Regions from separate parts of the Mesorhizobium sp. M0590 genome, predicted to be linked through region 3. Evidence: predicted binding sites of a transcription regulator. Region 3 holds the regulator's gene; each other region holds the start of a gene.
The links. Region 3 encodes PhoB, which activates phosphate uptake and scavenging genes when phosphate is short. Its sites were predicted from a motif close to TGTCATNNANCTGTCAT; they were not measured.
Positions count from the first base shown of each region.

Region 1: NKI52_RS02530 (inorganic phosphate transporter) is a predicted target of PhoB. The motif match lies at 1,243-1,259, and genes of this name have one in related genera.
Region 2: phnC (phosphonate ABC transporter ATP-binding protein) is a predicted target of PhoB. The motif match lies at 1,962-1,978, and genes of this name have one in related genera.

Region 1 covers NZ_JAMYQN010000001.1:500,735-504,009, reverse strand. The annotation lists gene NKI52_RS02530 (inorganic phosphate transporter) at 1-1,189, opposite strand, end outside; gene NKI52_RS02525 (TetR/AcrR family transcriptional regulator) at 1,335-1,871, opposite strand; gene NKI52_RS02520 (efflux RND transporter periplasmic adaptor subunit) at 2,022-3,275, shown strand, end outside.
Region 2 covers NZ_JAMYQN010000008.1:16,190-19,464, reverse strand. The annotation lists gene phnK (phosphonate C-P lyase system protein PhnK) at 1-276, shown strand, start outside; gene phnL (phosphonate C-P lyase system protein PhnL) at 503-1,210, shown strand; gene NKI52_RS15020 (DapH/DapD/GlmU-related protein) at 1,207-1,824, shown strand; gene phnC (phosphonate ABC transporter ATP-binding protein) at 2,060-2,908, shown strand; gene phnD (phosphonate ABC transporter substrate-binding protein) at 2,999-3,275, shown strand, end outside.
Region 3 covers NZ_JAMYQN010000001.1:220,890-224,164, reverse strand. The annotation lists gene pstB (phosphate ABC transporter ATP-binding protein PstB) at 1-162, shown strand, start outside; gene phoU (phosphate signaling complex protein PhoU) at 195-902, shown strand; gene phoB (phosphate regulon transcriptional regulator PhoB) at 919-1,608, shown strand; gene NKI52_RS01100 (ROK family protein) at 1,618-2,862, opposite strand; gene xylF (D-xylose ABC transporter substrate-binding protein) at 3,149-3,275, shown strand, end outside.

The DNA.
Region 1 (3,275 bases), 280 kb from region 3:
CCTCCATCGGCAGCAGCTTCTTCTTGTCGATCAGCTTCAGCGCTTCACCGATAAGATAGATGTTGTTGCGGGCGTTGCTGACCAGCGTTGTCGGCAGCTTTTCCACGGACGGATAGGGCGACAACATGGCGCTGGTGTCGTGGATGAAGCTCTGCAGGGCAGGCGTGGTCTCGTCCTTCCAGGTCTTGGTGCGAACGGCGTCGCCGACCGCGGTCGCCGCGTCAGTCACGACGACGCCGGGCTTGACGTATTTGCCGAGTACCGTTTCGACTTGCGTCGCCGCCGATTTGTAAGCTTCGAGATAGTTCACGTCCGGTGTGCGGTTGAGCGCGAACGCGGTCGGCACGACGCCGATCAGGATGAGCATGATGAGGCCCATGCCCTTTTGCCCGTCATTGGAGCCGTGGGCAAAGCTGACGCCGGTGCAGGTGAAAATAAGCAGCGCCCGAATCCACAGCGGCGGCGGCGCGCTCGACTTGGGCGCCTCGTAGAGCTCGCGGTTCCTGACCAGCAGCTTCATCACCAGAAGCAGCAGTGCAGCCAGGCCAAAACCGACCAGCGGCGAGATCAGGAGCGACAGGCCGACATTGGACGCCTGCGACCAGTCGACGCCGCTGGTGACGGAGCCGGCCGGGGCCATGAACTGGTTGGCGAGACCGACGCCGATGATCGAACCGATCAGTGTGTGCGAGCTCGAGGCAGGCAGGCCGAGATACCAGGTTCCGAGATTCCACATGATCGCCGCGACCAGCAGCGCGAAGACCATGGCCAGCCCCGCGCTCGATCCGACCTGAAGGATCAACTCGACCGGCAACAGCGAAATGATGCCGAAGGCGACTGCTCCGCTGGCGGTGAGCACGCCGAGGAAATTGAAGAAGCCGGACCACATCACTGCAAGCTCGGCCGGCATGGAATGCGTGTAGATCACCGTTGCCACCGCATTGGCAGTGTCGTGAAAACCGTTGACGAATTCGAAGCCGAGCGCGATCAGCAGCGCCAGCCCAAGTAGGATCCACGGCACCGCGACGGTGCTGGTCAGGTCCTGGCTGAGCGCGTAGCCGACATAGGCAAGGCCGCCCAGAATGATGACGGCAAAGGCCGGCAGAAACCATTTACCGGTGCCGTTTGGCCGGTCAAGCGGATGCTCCGGCCTTGGAATTCCTGCTTCGCTTGAAACAATATCGACCACACCCCACTCCTCGTGCCTTGCAGCAAAGAATGGGAGGACGCTATGTCGGCACGATGAAGCCTGTGTGACGGCAGGCACTTTGGGTTGACGCAAACGGGCGATCGAAGCGAGCGAGGCAACTGAACCCAGCCGGCGTATTCCTAGACTATTCCGCGATCTCCAGCAGGGTCGATATCAGCAGCCGGCGCTCTTCGACGGAGAGAATGTCCGAACCGAACAGGTTCATGCTGCGAAGCCCTTCGATGGCGAGATAGCAGACCAGCAGCGCCTTGAGATTCGGCGTCTCCTCCTTCAGCCGCTCGAACACCTGCCGCCTGAACGATTTTATCGGCGTCAGGAAGTCGGGATCCTCGGCAATCGCCGAAAATATCCAGGATGCCGACGGTTTCGATTCCTCGGCATGCTCGGCCGACAGCTTGATGTAAGTTGCAAGCGGGCTTTCGCCGTTGACGCCGGCCGTGCGGGCGGACTCCAGCGCCTGCTCGAAGGCGCGCAGGTAATCCTCGACCAGCGCCTGCATCAATTTCGCCTTGGTCGGGAAATTGTAGAGAAGACCACCCTTCGACACGCCGGCACGGCTGGCGACCGCATCCAGCGACAGGCTGCCAGGACCCGTCTCGCGCGCCACGGCGGCGGCGGCGGCGAGAATCTTCTCGCGCGAATTTGCTCTGCGGGCCTTCATCAAGCGTTCCCCATTCATTAGCTTAGGCGGAATTGACAAGACCGTCCAGACGGTACAGTAAGATCGCCGTCATTTGAAATTGGGACCAGTCACAGGTATGTGTTCCGGTCGTCCGACTGTTATGCTGGGCCGTGGCCGAGGGGACTGTTCGTGATCAAGCGCTTCATCATCGCCTTCATTCTGCTCGTGCTGGTGTGCGGCGGCATCGTCGGCTTCAACCTGTTTCACGACATGGCAACCAAACAGTTCTTCGCCAGCATGAAGCCGCCGGCCGCGACCGTGTCGACGGTCATCGTCAAACCGATGTCCTGGACGCCCGGCATCGAGGCGATCGGCACTGTCAGTGCCGTACGCGGCGTCGACCTCACCGTCGAAACCGCGGGCATCGTCAAGGACATCCTGTTCCATGCCAATCAGAAGGTCGCCGCCAACGCCGTGCTGCTTCAGCTCGACGATGAAGTCGAGCGAGCCGACCTCGTGGCATCGAAGGCGCAAGCCACATCCGACCAGACGACGCTGATGCGCGCTCTTGAGCTGCAGAAGCGCGGGGTCGGCACCGACGCTACGCTCGACACGGCGCAGGCAGCAGCATCGGTCTCCGCAGCGCAGGTAAACAAGCTGCAAGCGGTGCTCGACCAAAAGCAGTTGACGGCCCCTTTCAAGGGTACCGTCGGTATTCCGAAAATCGACCTTGGCCAGTATCTCACACCCGGCACCGCTGTGGTGACCTTGCAGGACATGGATACGATGCGTGTCGATTTCACCGTGCCGGAGCAGCAGCTTCCGCAGCTGAAGATCGGACAGACGGTGCGGTTGGGCGTCGGCGGCGGCGACATGCCGTTCACCGGCAGCATCCGCGGCATCGATCCGAAGATCGACCCGACCAGCCGGCTGGTGACCGTGAGGGCGGAGGTCGGCAATCCCGAAGGCAAGCTGACGCCCGGCCAGTTCGTCCAGGTGCGCGTCGAACTGCCCGAGGAGAACGACGTGCTGGCGCTGCCGCAGACGGCGCTGACTTCCAGCCTGTACGGCGACTTCGTCTTCGTGGTGCGCCCGGCCAAATCCGCCGAAGCCAACGGCGCGGCGCCCGAGGCAAAGCCGGAAGAAAAGCCGGCTGCAGATGCTGCCAAGCCCGCGGCCGAAGCACCCGCGGCAAAACCCGACGAAAAGCCGGCTGCTACCCCAGCCAAACCGGCAGAGGAGGCCAAGCCGGCAGCGGAAGAACAGAAGCCGCAGCTCGTGCTCGCCCAGGTGTTCGTCAAGCCAGGCCGCCGCAACGCCGGCCTGGTCGAGATCCTGGAGGGCATCGCGCCCGGCGACGAAGTCGTTACCGCCGGCCAGAACCGGCTCTCCAACGGCATGTCCGTTGCCGTCGACAACACGATCGATCCGAGCAAGCCGGGG
Region 2 (3,275 bases), on a different contig from region 3:
ACCGGGCCGCGGCTGGTGTTCATGGACGAGCCGACCGGCGGCCTCGACGTCTCGGTGCAGGCGCGCCTGCTCGATCTGTTGCGCGGCCTGGTCACCGATCTCGGCCTGGCCGCCATCGTCGTCACCCACGATCTCGCCGTGGCGCGGCTGTTGTCGCAGCGCATGATGGTGATGAAGGACGGCCGCGTCGTCGAAAGCGGCCTCACCGACCGCGTCCTCGACGATCCGCGCGCGCCTTATACCCAGTTGCTTGTCTCCTCGATTCTGCAGGTGTGACGATGATTGCTCCGGCGTACCCCCCTCTGGCCTGCCGGCCATCTCCCCCTCAAGGGGGGAGATCAGCAGCTTTTATGGCCCGCCCGTTCTGCGACACAGGAGAATGGCGAAACCGAATGCGACTGCCAATCTCCCCCCTTGAGGGGGAGATGGCAAGTTTTGGCAAAGAGGGCAGGCCAGAGGGGGGTGTTGGCCCGCAGACGAATGACGATTGGAGAACCCTCTGATGGCAACCCCGCTCGTTGTCTCCGATGTCGCGAAGAGCTTCACCATGCATCTGCGCGACGGCATCAAACTGCCGGTGGTCGCCGGTGTCTCGTTCGCGATCAGGGCCGGCGAATGCGCCGTGCTCGGCGGCCCGTCCGGCGCCGGCAAGAGCTCGATCCTGAAAATGCTCTACGGAAATTATGCCGCCGATGAAGGCCAGATCATCGTCCAGCACGAGGGCGGGCTCATCGATCTCGCCTCGGCCAGCCCGCGCACCGTGCTTGCCGTGCGCCGGCTTACCATCGGCTATGTCAGCCAGTTCCTGCGCACCGTGCCGCGTGTCTCTGCGCTCGATGTCGTGGCCGAACCGCTGGTCGAGCGCGGCGAGGAGCGCGAGGTCGCGCACGGCAAGGCACGCGCCTTGCTGGCGCAGCTCAACCTGCCGGAGAAGCTCTGGGCGCTGCCGCCGGCGACGTTCTCCGGCGGTGAACAGCAGCGCGTCAACATCGCGCGCGGCTTCATCACCGAGCACCCGATCCTGCTGCTCGACGAGCCGACCGCTTCGCTCGACGCCAGGAACCGCGATGTGGTGATTTCCCTGATCGCCGCCAAGAAGGCAGCGGGGGTCGCTTTGCTCGGCATCTTCCACGATCACGACGTGCGTGAGGCGGTCGCCGATCGCGTCATCGACGTGACCGCCTTCGCCGCCGGGAAAATCGCCGCATGACCAGGAAACTGTCGGAGGCGCCGCTGATCCACGAGACGGCGGAAGTCGAGAACTCGACGCTTGGCCGCTGGACCGAGATCGCCGAGCGCTGCCGGGTTTCCGAAAGCACGCTCGGCGACTATTCCTACATGATGCAGGACTGCGGCGTCTGGTGCGCAACGATCGGCAAATTCGCCAACATCGCCGCAAGCGTGCGCATCAACGCTACCAACCATCCGACCTGGCGGCCGACGCTGCACCATTTCACCTATCGCGCCTCGGATTATTGGGACGACGCCGAGCACGAGAGCGAATTCTTCGCCAAGCGCCGCGCCAAACGCGTCACCATCGGCCACGACACCTGGCTCGGCCACGGCTCGACCATCCTGCCGGGCGTCACCGTCGGCGATGGCGCGGCGGTCGGTGCCGGTGCGGTGGTGTCGAAGGACGTCGCGCCCTACACCATCGTCGCCGGCGTACCGGCCAAGCCGATCCGCGAACGCTTCGACCGCCGCACCGCGGAGCGCTACCAGGCGCTCGCCTGGTGGGACTGGGACCACGCAAGGCTGCGCGCCGCGCTCGACGATTTTCGGGAATTGTCGGCGGAGGCGTTTCTGGAGAAATATGGCGGCTGAGGGTCGTGAAATGGTGAATGGTGAATGTGAATGGGGGCAGCGGACAGGTTTCGAGGCTCAGGGAAGCCGTTCTTATCACCATTCACCATTCGAGCTTCTCGCGCCGAGTTGATCCCGCCCCGCTCCAGGCTGTGGGCAGTAACAAAACTGACATCGTTCCGACACCGCAGGTTCATGCGGCTGCGCTAGCCAGGGTAAACAGACCTTCAATTGCGATTGGACTGGAGCCTGCACCATGTCAGCTACGCTCGAAATCCGCGGCGTCACCCGCCGGTTCGGCAAGAACACCGCCGTCAGCAATGTTCACATCGCGATTCCGCAAGGCCAGATGGTCGGCATCATTGGCCGCTCCGGCGCCGGCAAATCGACGTTGCTGCGCATGATTAACCGCCTCATCGATCCCAGCCAGGGATCCATCCTGTTCAACGGCGTCGAGGTCTCCGGGTTGCGCGGCTCGCCGCTCCGGCGATGGCAGCGCGACTGCGCCATGATCTTCCAGCAGTTCAATCTCGTGCCGCGCCTCGATGTGCTGACCAATGTGCTGCTCGGCCGGCTCAACCACCGCTCGACGCTGTCCAACCTATTTGGCATGTTCTCCCGCGGTGAATGCGCCGAGGCGGTTGCAGCCCTCGAGCGCCTCGACATCGCCCGCACCGCCCTGCAGCCGGCCGGCACCCTTTCCGGCGGCCAGCAGCAGCGCGTTGCGATTGCGCGCGCCATGATGCAGCAGCCGAAGGTGTTGCTGGCGGATGAGCCGATTGCCTCGCTCGATCCGCTCAACGCCAAGGTGGTGATGGATTCGCTGCAGGACATCAATTTGCGCGAGGGCATCACCGTCATCACAAATCTGCATACGCTGGATACGGCCCGCACCTACTGCAACCGCATCATCGGCATGGCCGCCGGCAAGGTCGTCTTCGACGGCCCGCCCGAAGCCCTCAACCGCGAGGCCGTGCGCATGGTCTACGGCGCCGACAGCAATGGCGGCGAAATCTCCGAGGCCATCACCTCCACCAGTGTCGCCATCAAACAGAAAATCGCTGCATCCGCCGGACCGCTCGAGCCCGCATTCCCGGGATATTGAGAACGGCCTGATCGCCCGCCCGCGTCAAAGGCACCTGTCAAAAAATTCGAACGCTACCGGCGCGAGGCCGGGACCAACAGGAGAGAGATAATGTTCAGGAAGATGGTTTTTGGCGCCGTTTCATTGCTCGCCATCGCGGCAAGCGCCGCTCACGCCCAGGATATCAAGGAATTCCGCATCGGCATCCTTGGCGGTGAAAACGAAGCGGACCGGCTGCGCAACTTTCAGTGCCTCGCCGATCACCTGAAGTCCGAATTCGGCTTCGAGAAGGTCTCGCTGTTCCCGGCCGCCGACTATGACGGCGTTATCCAGGGCCTGCTCGGCGGCACGCTCGATTTCGCAGAGCTTGGCGCGTCGGGCTATGCCA
Region 3 (3,275 bases):
ATCGTCATCGTCACCCACAACATGCAGCAGGCGGCGCGCGTGTCGCGCCAGACCGCCTTCATGTATCTGGGTGAACTGGTCGAGTTCGACCGGACCGAGAAGATCTTCACGTCGCCCCGCGAGAAGCGCACGCAGGACTACATCACTGGCCGCTTCGGCTGAGCCGTTCCGATCATGCATATGAGGACAGGACCATGGGCGAACACACAGTCGCTTCTTTCGACGAGGATCTCGAGCAGATCAGCAAGCTGATCCGCGACATGGCCGACCTCGCCGGTTCGATGGTCGGCGGGGCCACCAAGGCCCTGTTGAATTCCGACAACGTGCTGGCGCAACGCGTCGTTTCCGACGACGCCATCATGGATGCGCGTCAACGCGAACTGGACGACCGCGCCATAACCCTGATCGCCAAACGCCAGCCGATGGCCCACGATCTTCGCCATGTGGTCGGAGCGATCCGCATGGCGGGCGACCTCGAACGCATCGGCGATCTTGCCAAGAATATCGCCAAGCGCGTGAGTGCGGTCGGCCTCAGCGCCACGCCGCGGGACCTGTCGCATTCCATCGACGCGATGGCGCAGCTGGTTCTCATCCAGGTGCAGGGTGTCATCGAGGAATATGCTGCAGGCGATGCGGCCGCGTTGGCCAAGCTGCGTGCCGCCGACGAGCGCATCGACGTCAAATACACGTCCGTGTTCCGCGAGCTCTTGACCTACATGATGGAAGATCCGCGCAACATCACCGCTTGCACGCACCTGCTGTTCTGCGCCAAGAATCTGGAGCGGATCGGCGACCATGTCACCAACATCGCCGAAAATGCGTATTATGTGCTGACCGGCGAGCAATTGCCGGTCAATCGTCCGAAGCAGGACGAAACGACAATGTCCGCACCGGTGACATGATGGGGGTGCCCAGCCGATGATCGCACCACGCATAATGGTGGTGGAGGACGAGGAGCCGTTGGGTGTGCTGCTCCGCTACAATCTCGAATCCGAAGGCTACCAGGTCGAGGTGGTGACACGCGGCGACGAAGCCGAGATCCGTTTGCAGGAGAATGTGCCCGACCTTTTGGTGCTCGACTGGATGATACCAGCGGTTTCCGGCATCGAGCTCTGTCGTCGGTTGCGGGTGCGCCCCGAAACCGAGCGGCTGCCGATCATCATGCTGACCGCGCGCGGCGAGGAGAGCGACCGGGTGCGCGGTCTTTCGACCGGCGCCGACGACTATCTGGTCAAACCGTTTTCGACACCGGAATTCATGGCCAGGGTCAAGGCGCTGCTGCGGCGCGCCAAGCCGGAAGTGCTGTCCAGCGTGCTGAAGGTAGGCGACATCGTGCTCGATCGCGAATCGCACAGGGTCTATCGCAAGAAGAGCGAAATCAGGCTCGGGCCGACCGAATTCCGGCTGCTCGAGTTCATGATGCGGCATCCGGGCCGTGTCTTCTCGCGCAGCCAGTTACTCGATAATGTCTGGGGCGAGACAATCTACATCGACGAACGCACCGTCGACGTGCATGTCGGGCGGCTGCGCAAAGCCGTCAACAACGGCCGGATGCCGGATGTCATCCGCACCATCCGCGGTGCCGGCTATGCGATCAGGGAAGATTGACCCGCCTGGTCAGGCTACGTTCTTTCTGACGCTGGGCCTCATTTGCGCGCCCGGCGCGAAAATCTCCTGGTCGACGAAGCTTAACGCCCGCATCGCGCAGCCTTCGCGGATCAGCGGCAATTCGTTCGGCTCTGTATCGAAGGAGATCGAGCCTGAATGCTGGCCGCCGGCGGTCTGGGCGATTGCCTTCCGCATGGCCGGCTCGATCAGATCGAAGGCGGCGGCACTGGCGCCGACCATCGCGACCGGTGCCGGATCGATCAGCGCGAACAGCGAGCCGAGACCGAAACCCAGCGCTTCGCCGGCCTTGCGGTAGGCCTCGCGTTCCGGCCCATCTTTCTCGCGCGCCCGGGCCGCCAGTGCTCGCATGTCGGCGTCGCTGACGTCGGCGATCGGTTCGCTTTCTTCGCTCATCTGCCTGGCGTTGCGCCAGATGGCGTAGTTGCCGGCATAGGCCTCGATGCAGCCGCGCCGCCCGCAACGGCAGAGCGCGCCGCCCGGACGATGGATCATGTGGCCAAATTCGCCACCCGAGGAATGCGTCCCGGTGAACAGTTCGCCCTTCAGCACCAGCCCCATGCCGATGCCATGCGAAAGCAGGATGGCGATGAAGTCGTCGCGATAGCGATCCGGATTGCGCCAGCGCAAAGCCACCGCCATCATGTTGCAGTCGTTCTCCACCGTTGCCGGGATGCCGAATTCGTCCTCCAGCATGTCGGCAAAGGCGATGTCGGTCTGCGGCGTGATCGGCGACCACAGCATGGCGCGTGCAGGGGAGTCGGTAATGCCCTGAATCGCCAGGGCGATGCGGGCGACACTGCGGACGTCAAGGTCTGGATCCTGCAGCCGGCGCCGGACGATGGCCATGCATTCACGGATCAGCTCGTCGCGCGGCATGGTCAGCGTGTCCAGCCGGCGCTGTTCCTCGGCGACCACCTGTCCCGTATAGTCGATAATGGCGGCCGACAGGAAATTCAGCGACAACACCACGGTCAGCACCGCCGCCGCTTCCGGGTTGAGGGCGAGGCCGACCTGCGGACGACCGCGTTTCAACGAAACGGGCTCACTTGCCTTGCTCTCGGCGAGGATGCCTTCCCGTATCAGGTCGGAAGAGATCGCCGATATGGTCGAATGACTAAGGCCGGTAGTAGCTGCGATCTCAGTACGCGATGGCTGGCCGGCCCGGCGCACCGCCGAGATCACCATCGCCCGGTTGCGCCGGCGCAAATCGTCATGGCGGATTCCGACCGACATTGTTTTGCTTTCCTCCCGGTTGCCGCGGCCGCTCATGAACCGGAAGCCGTCGGTAATGTCCGACAAATAGTGTCGGACGCAGGCAAATAGTGTCAGATGCAGGTGGCGCTGTCATCGTTTATTCCGACGCTCGAAAAAACTCGCAGAGTCATCAAAATCCATCAGAATCGATGTTGACAGCAGCCGGAGATCGGGCCAGTATTTTTTCGAGGCTCGAAAAAATTAGAGCTTCTAAGCTGGTCTTTGAGCCAATTGGTCACGCCGTACGCGGCGCAGGGAGGATATGATGAAGAAATTCACGACCGCCATTCTGGCGGGTGTCGCCATGACGCTGGCGCTGGCGTCGGTGGCGCAGGCTAAAGACAAGGTCATCGGCGTTTCCTGGTCGAACTTCCAGGAAGAGCGCTGGAAGA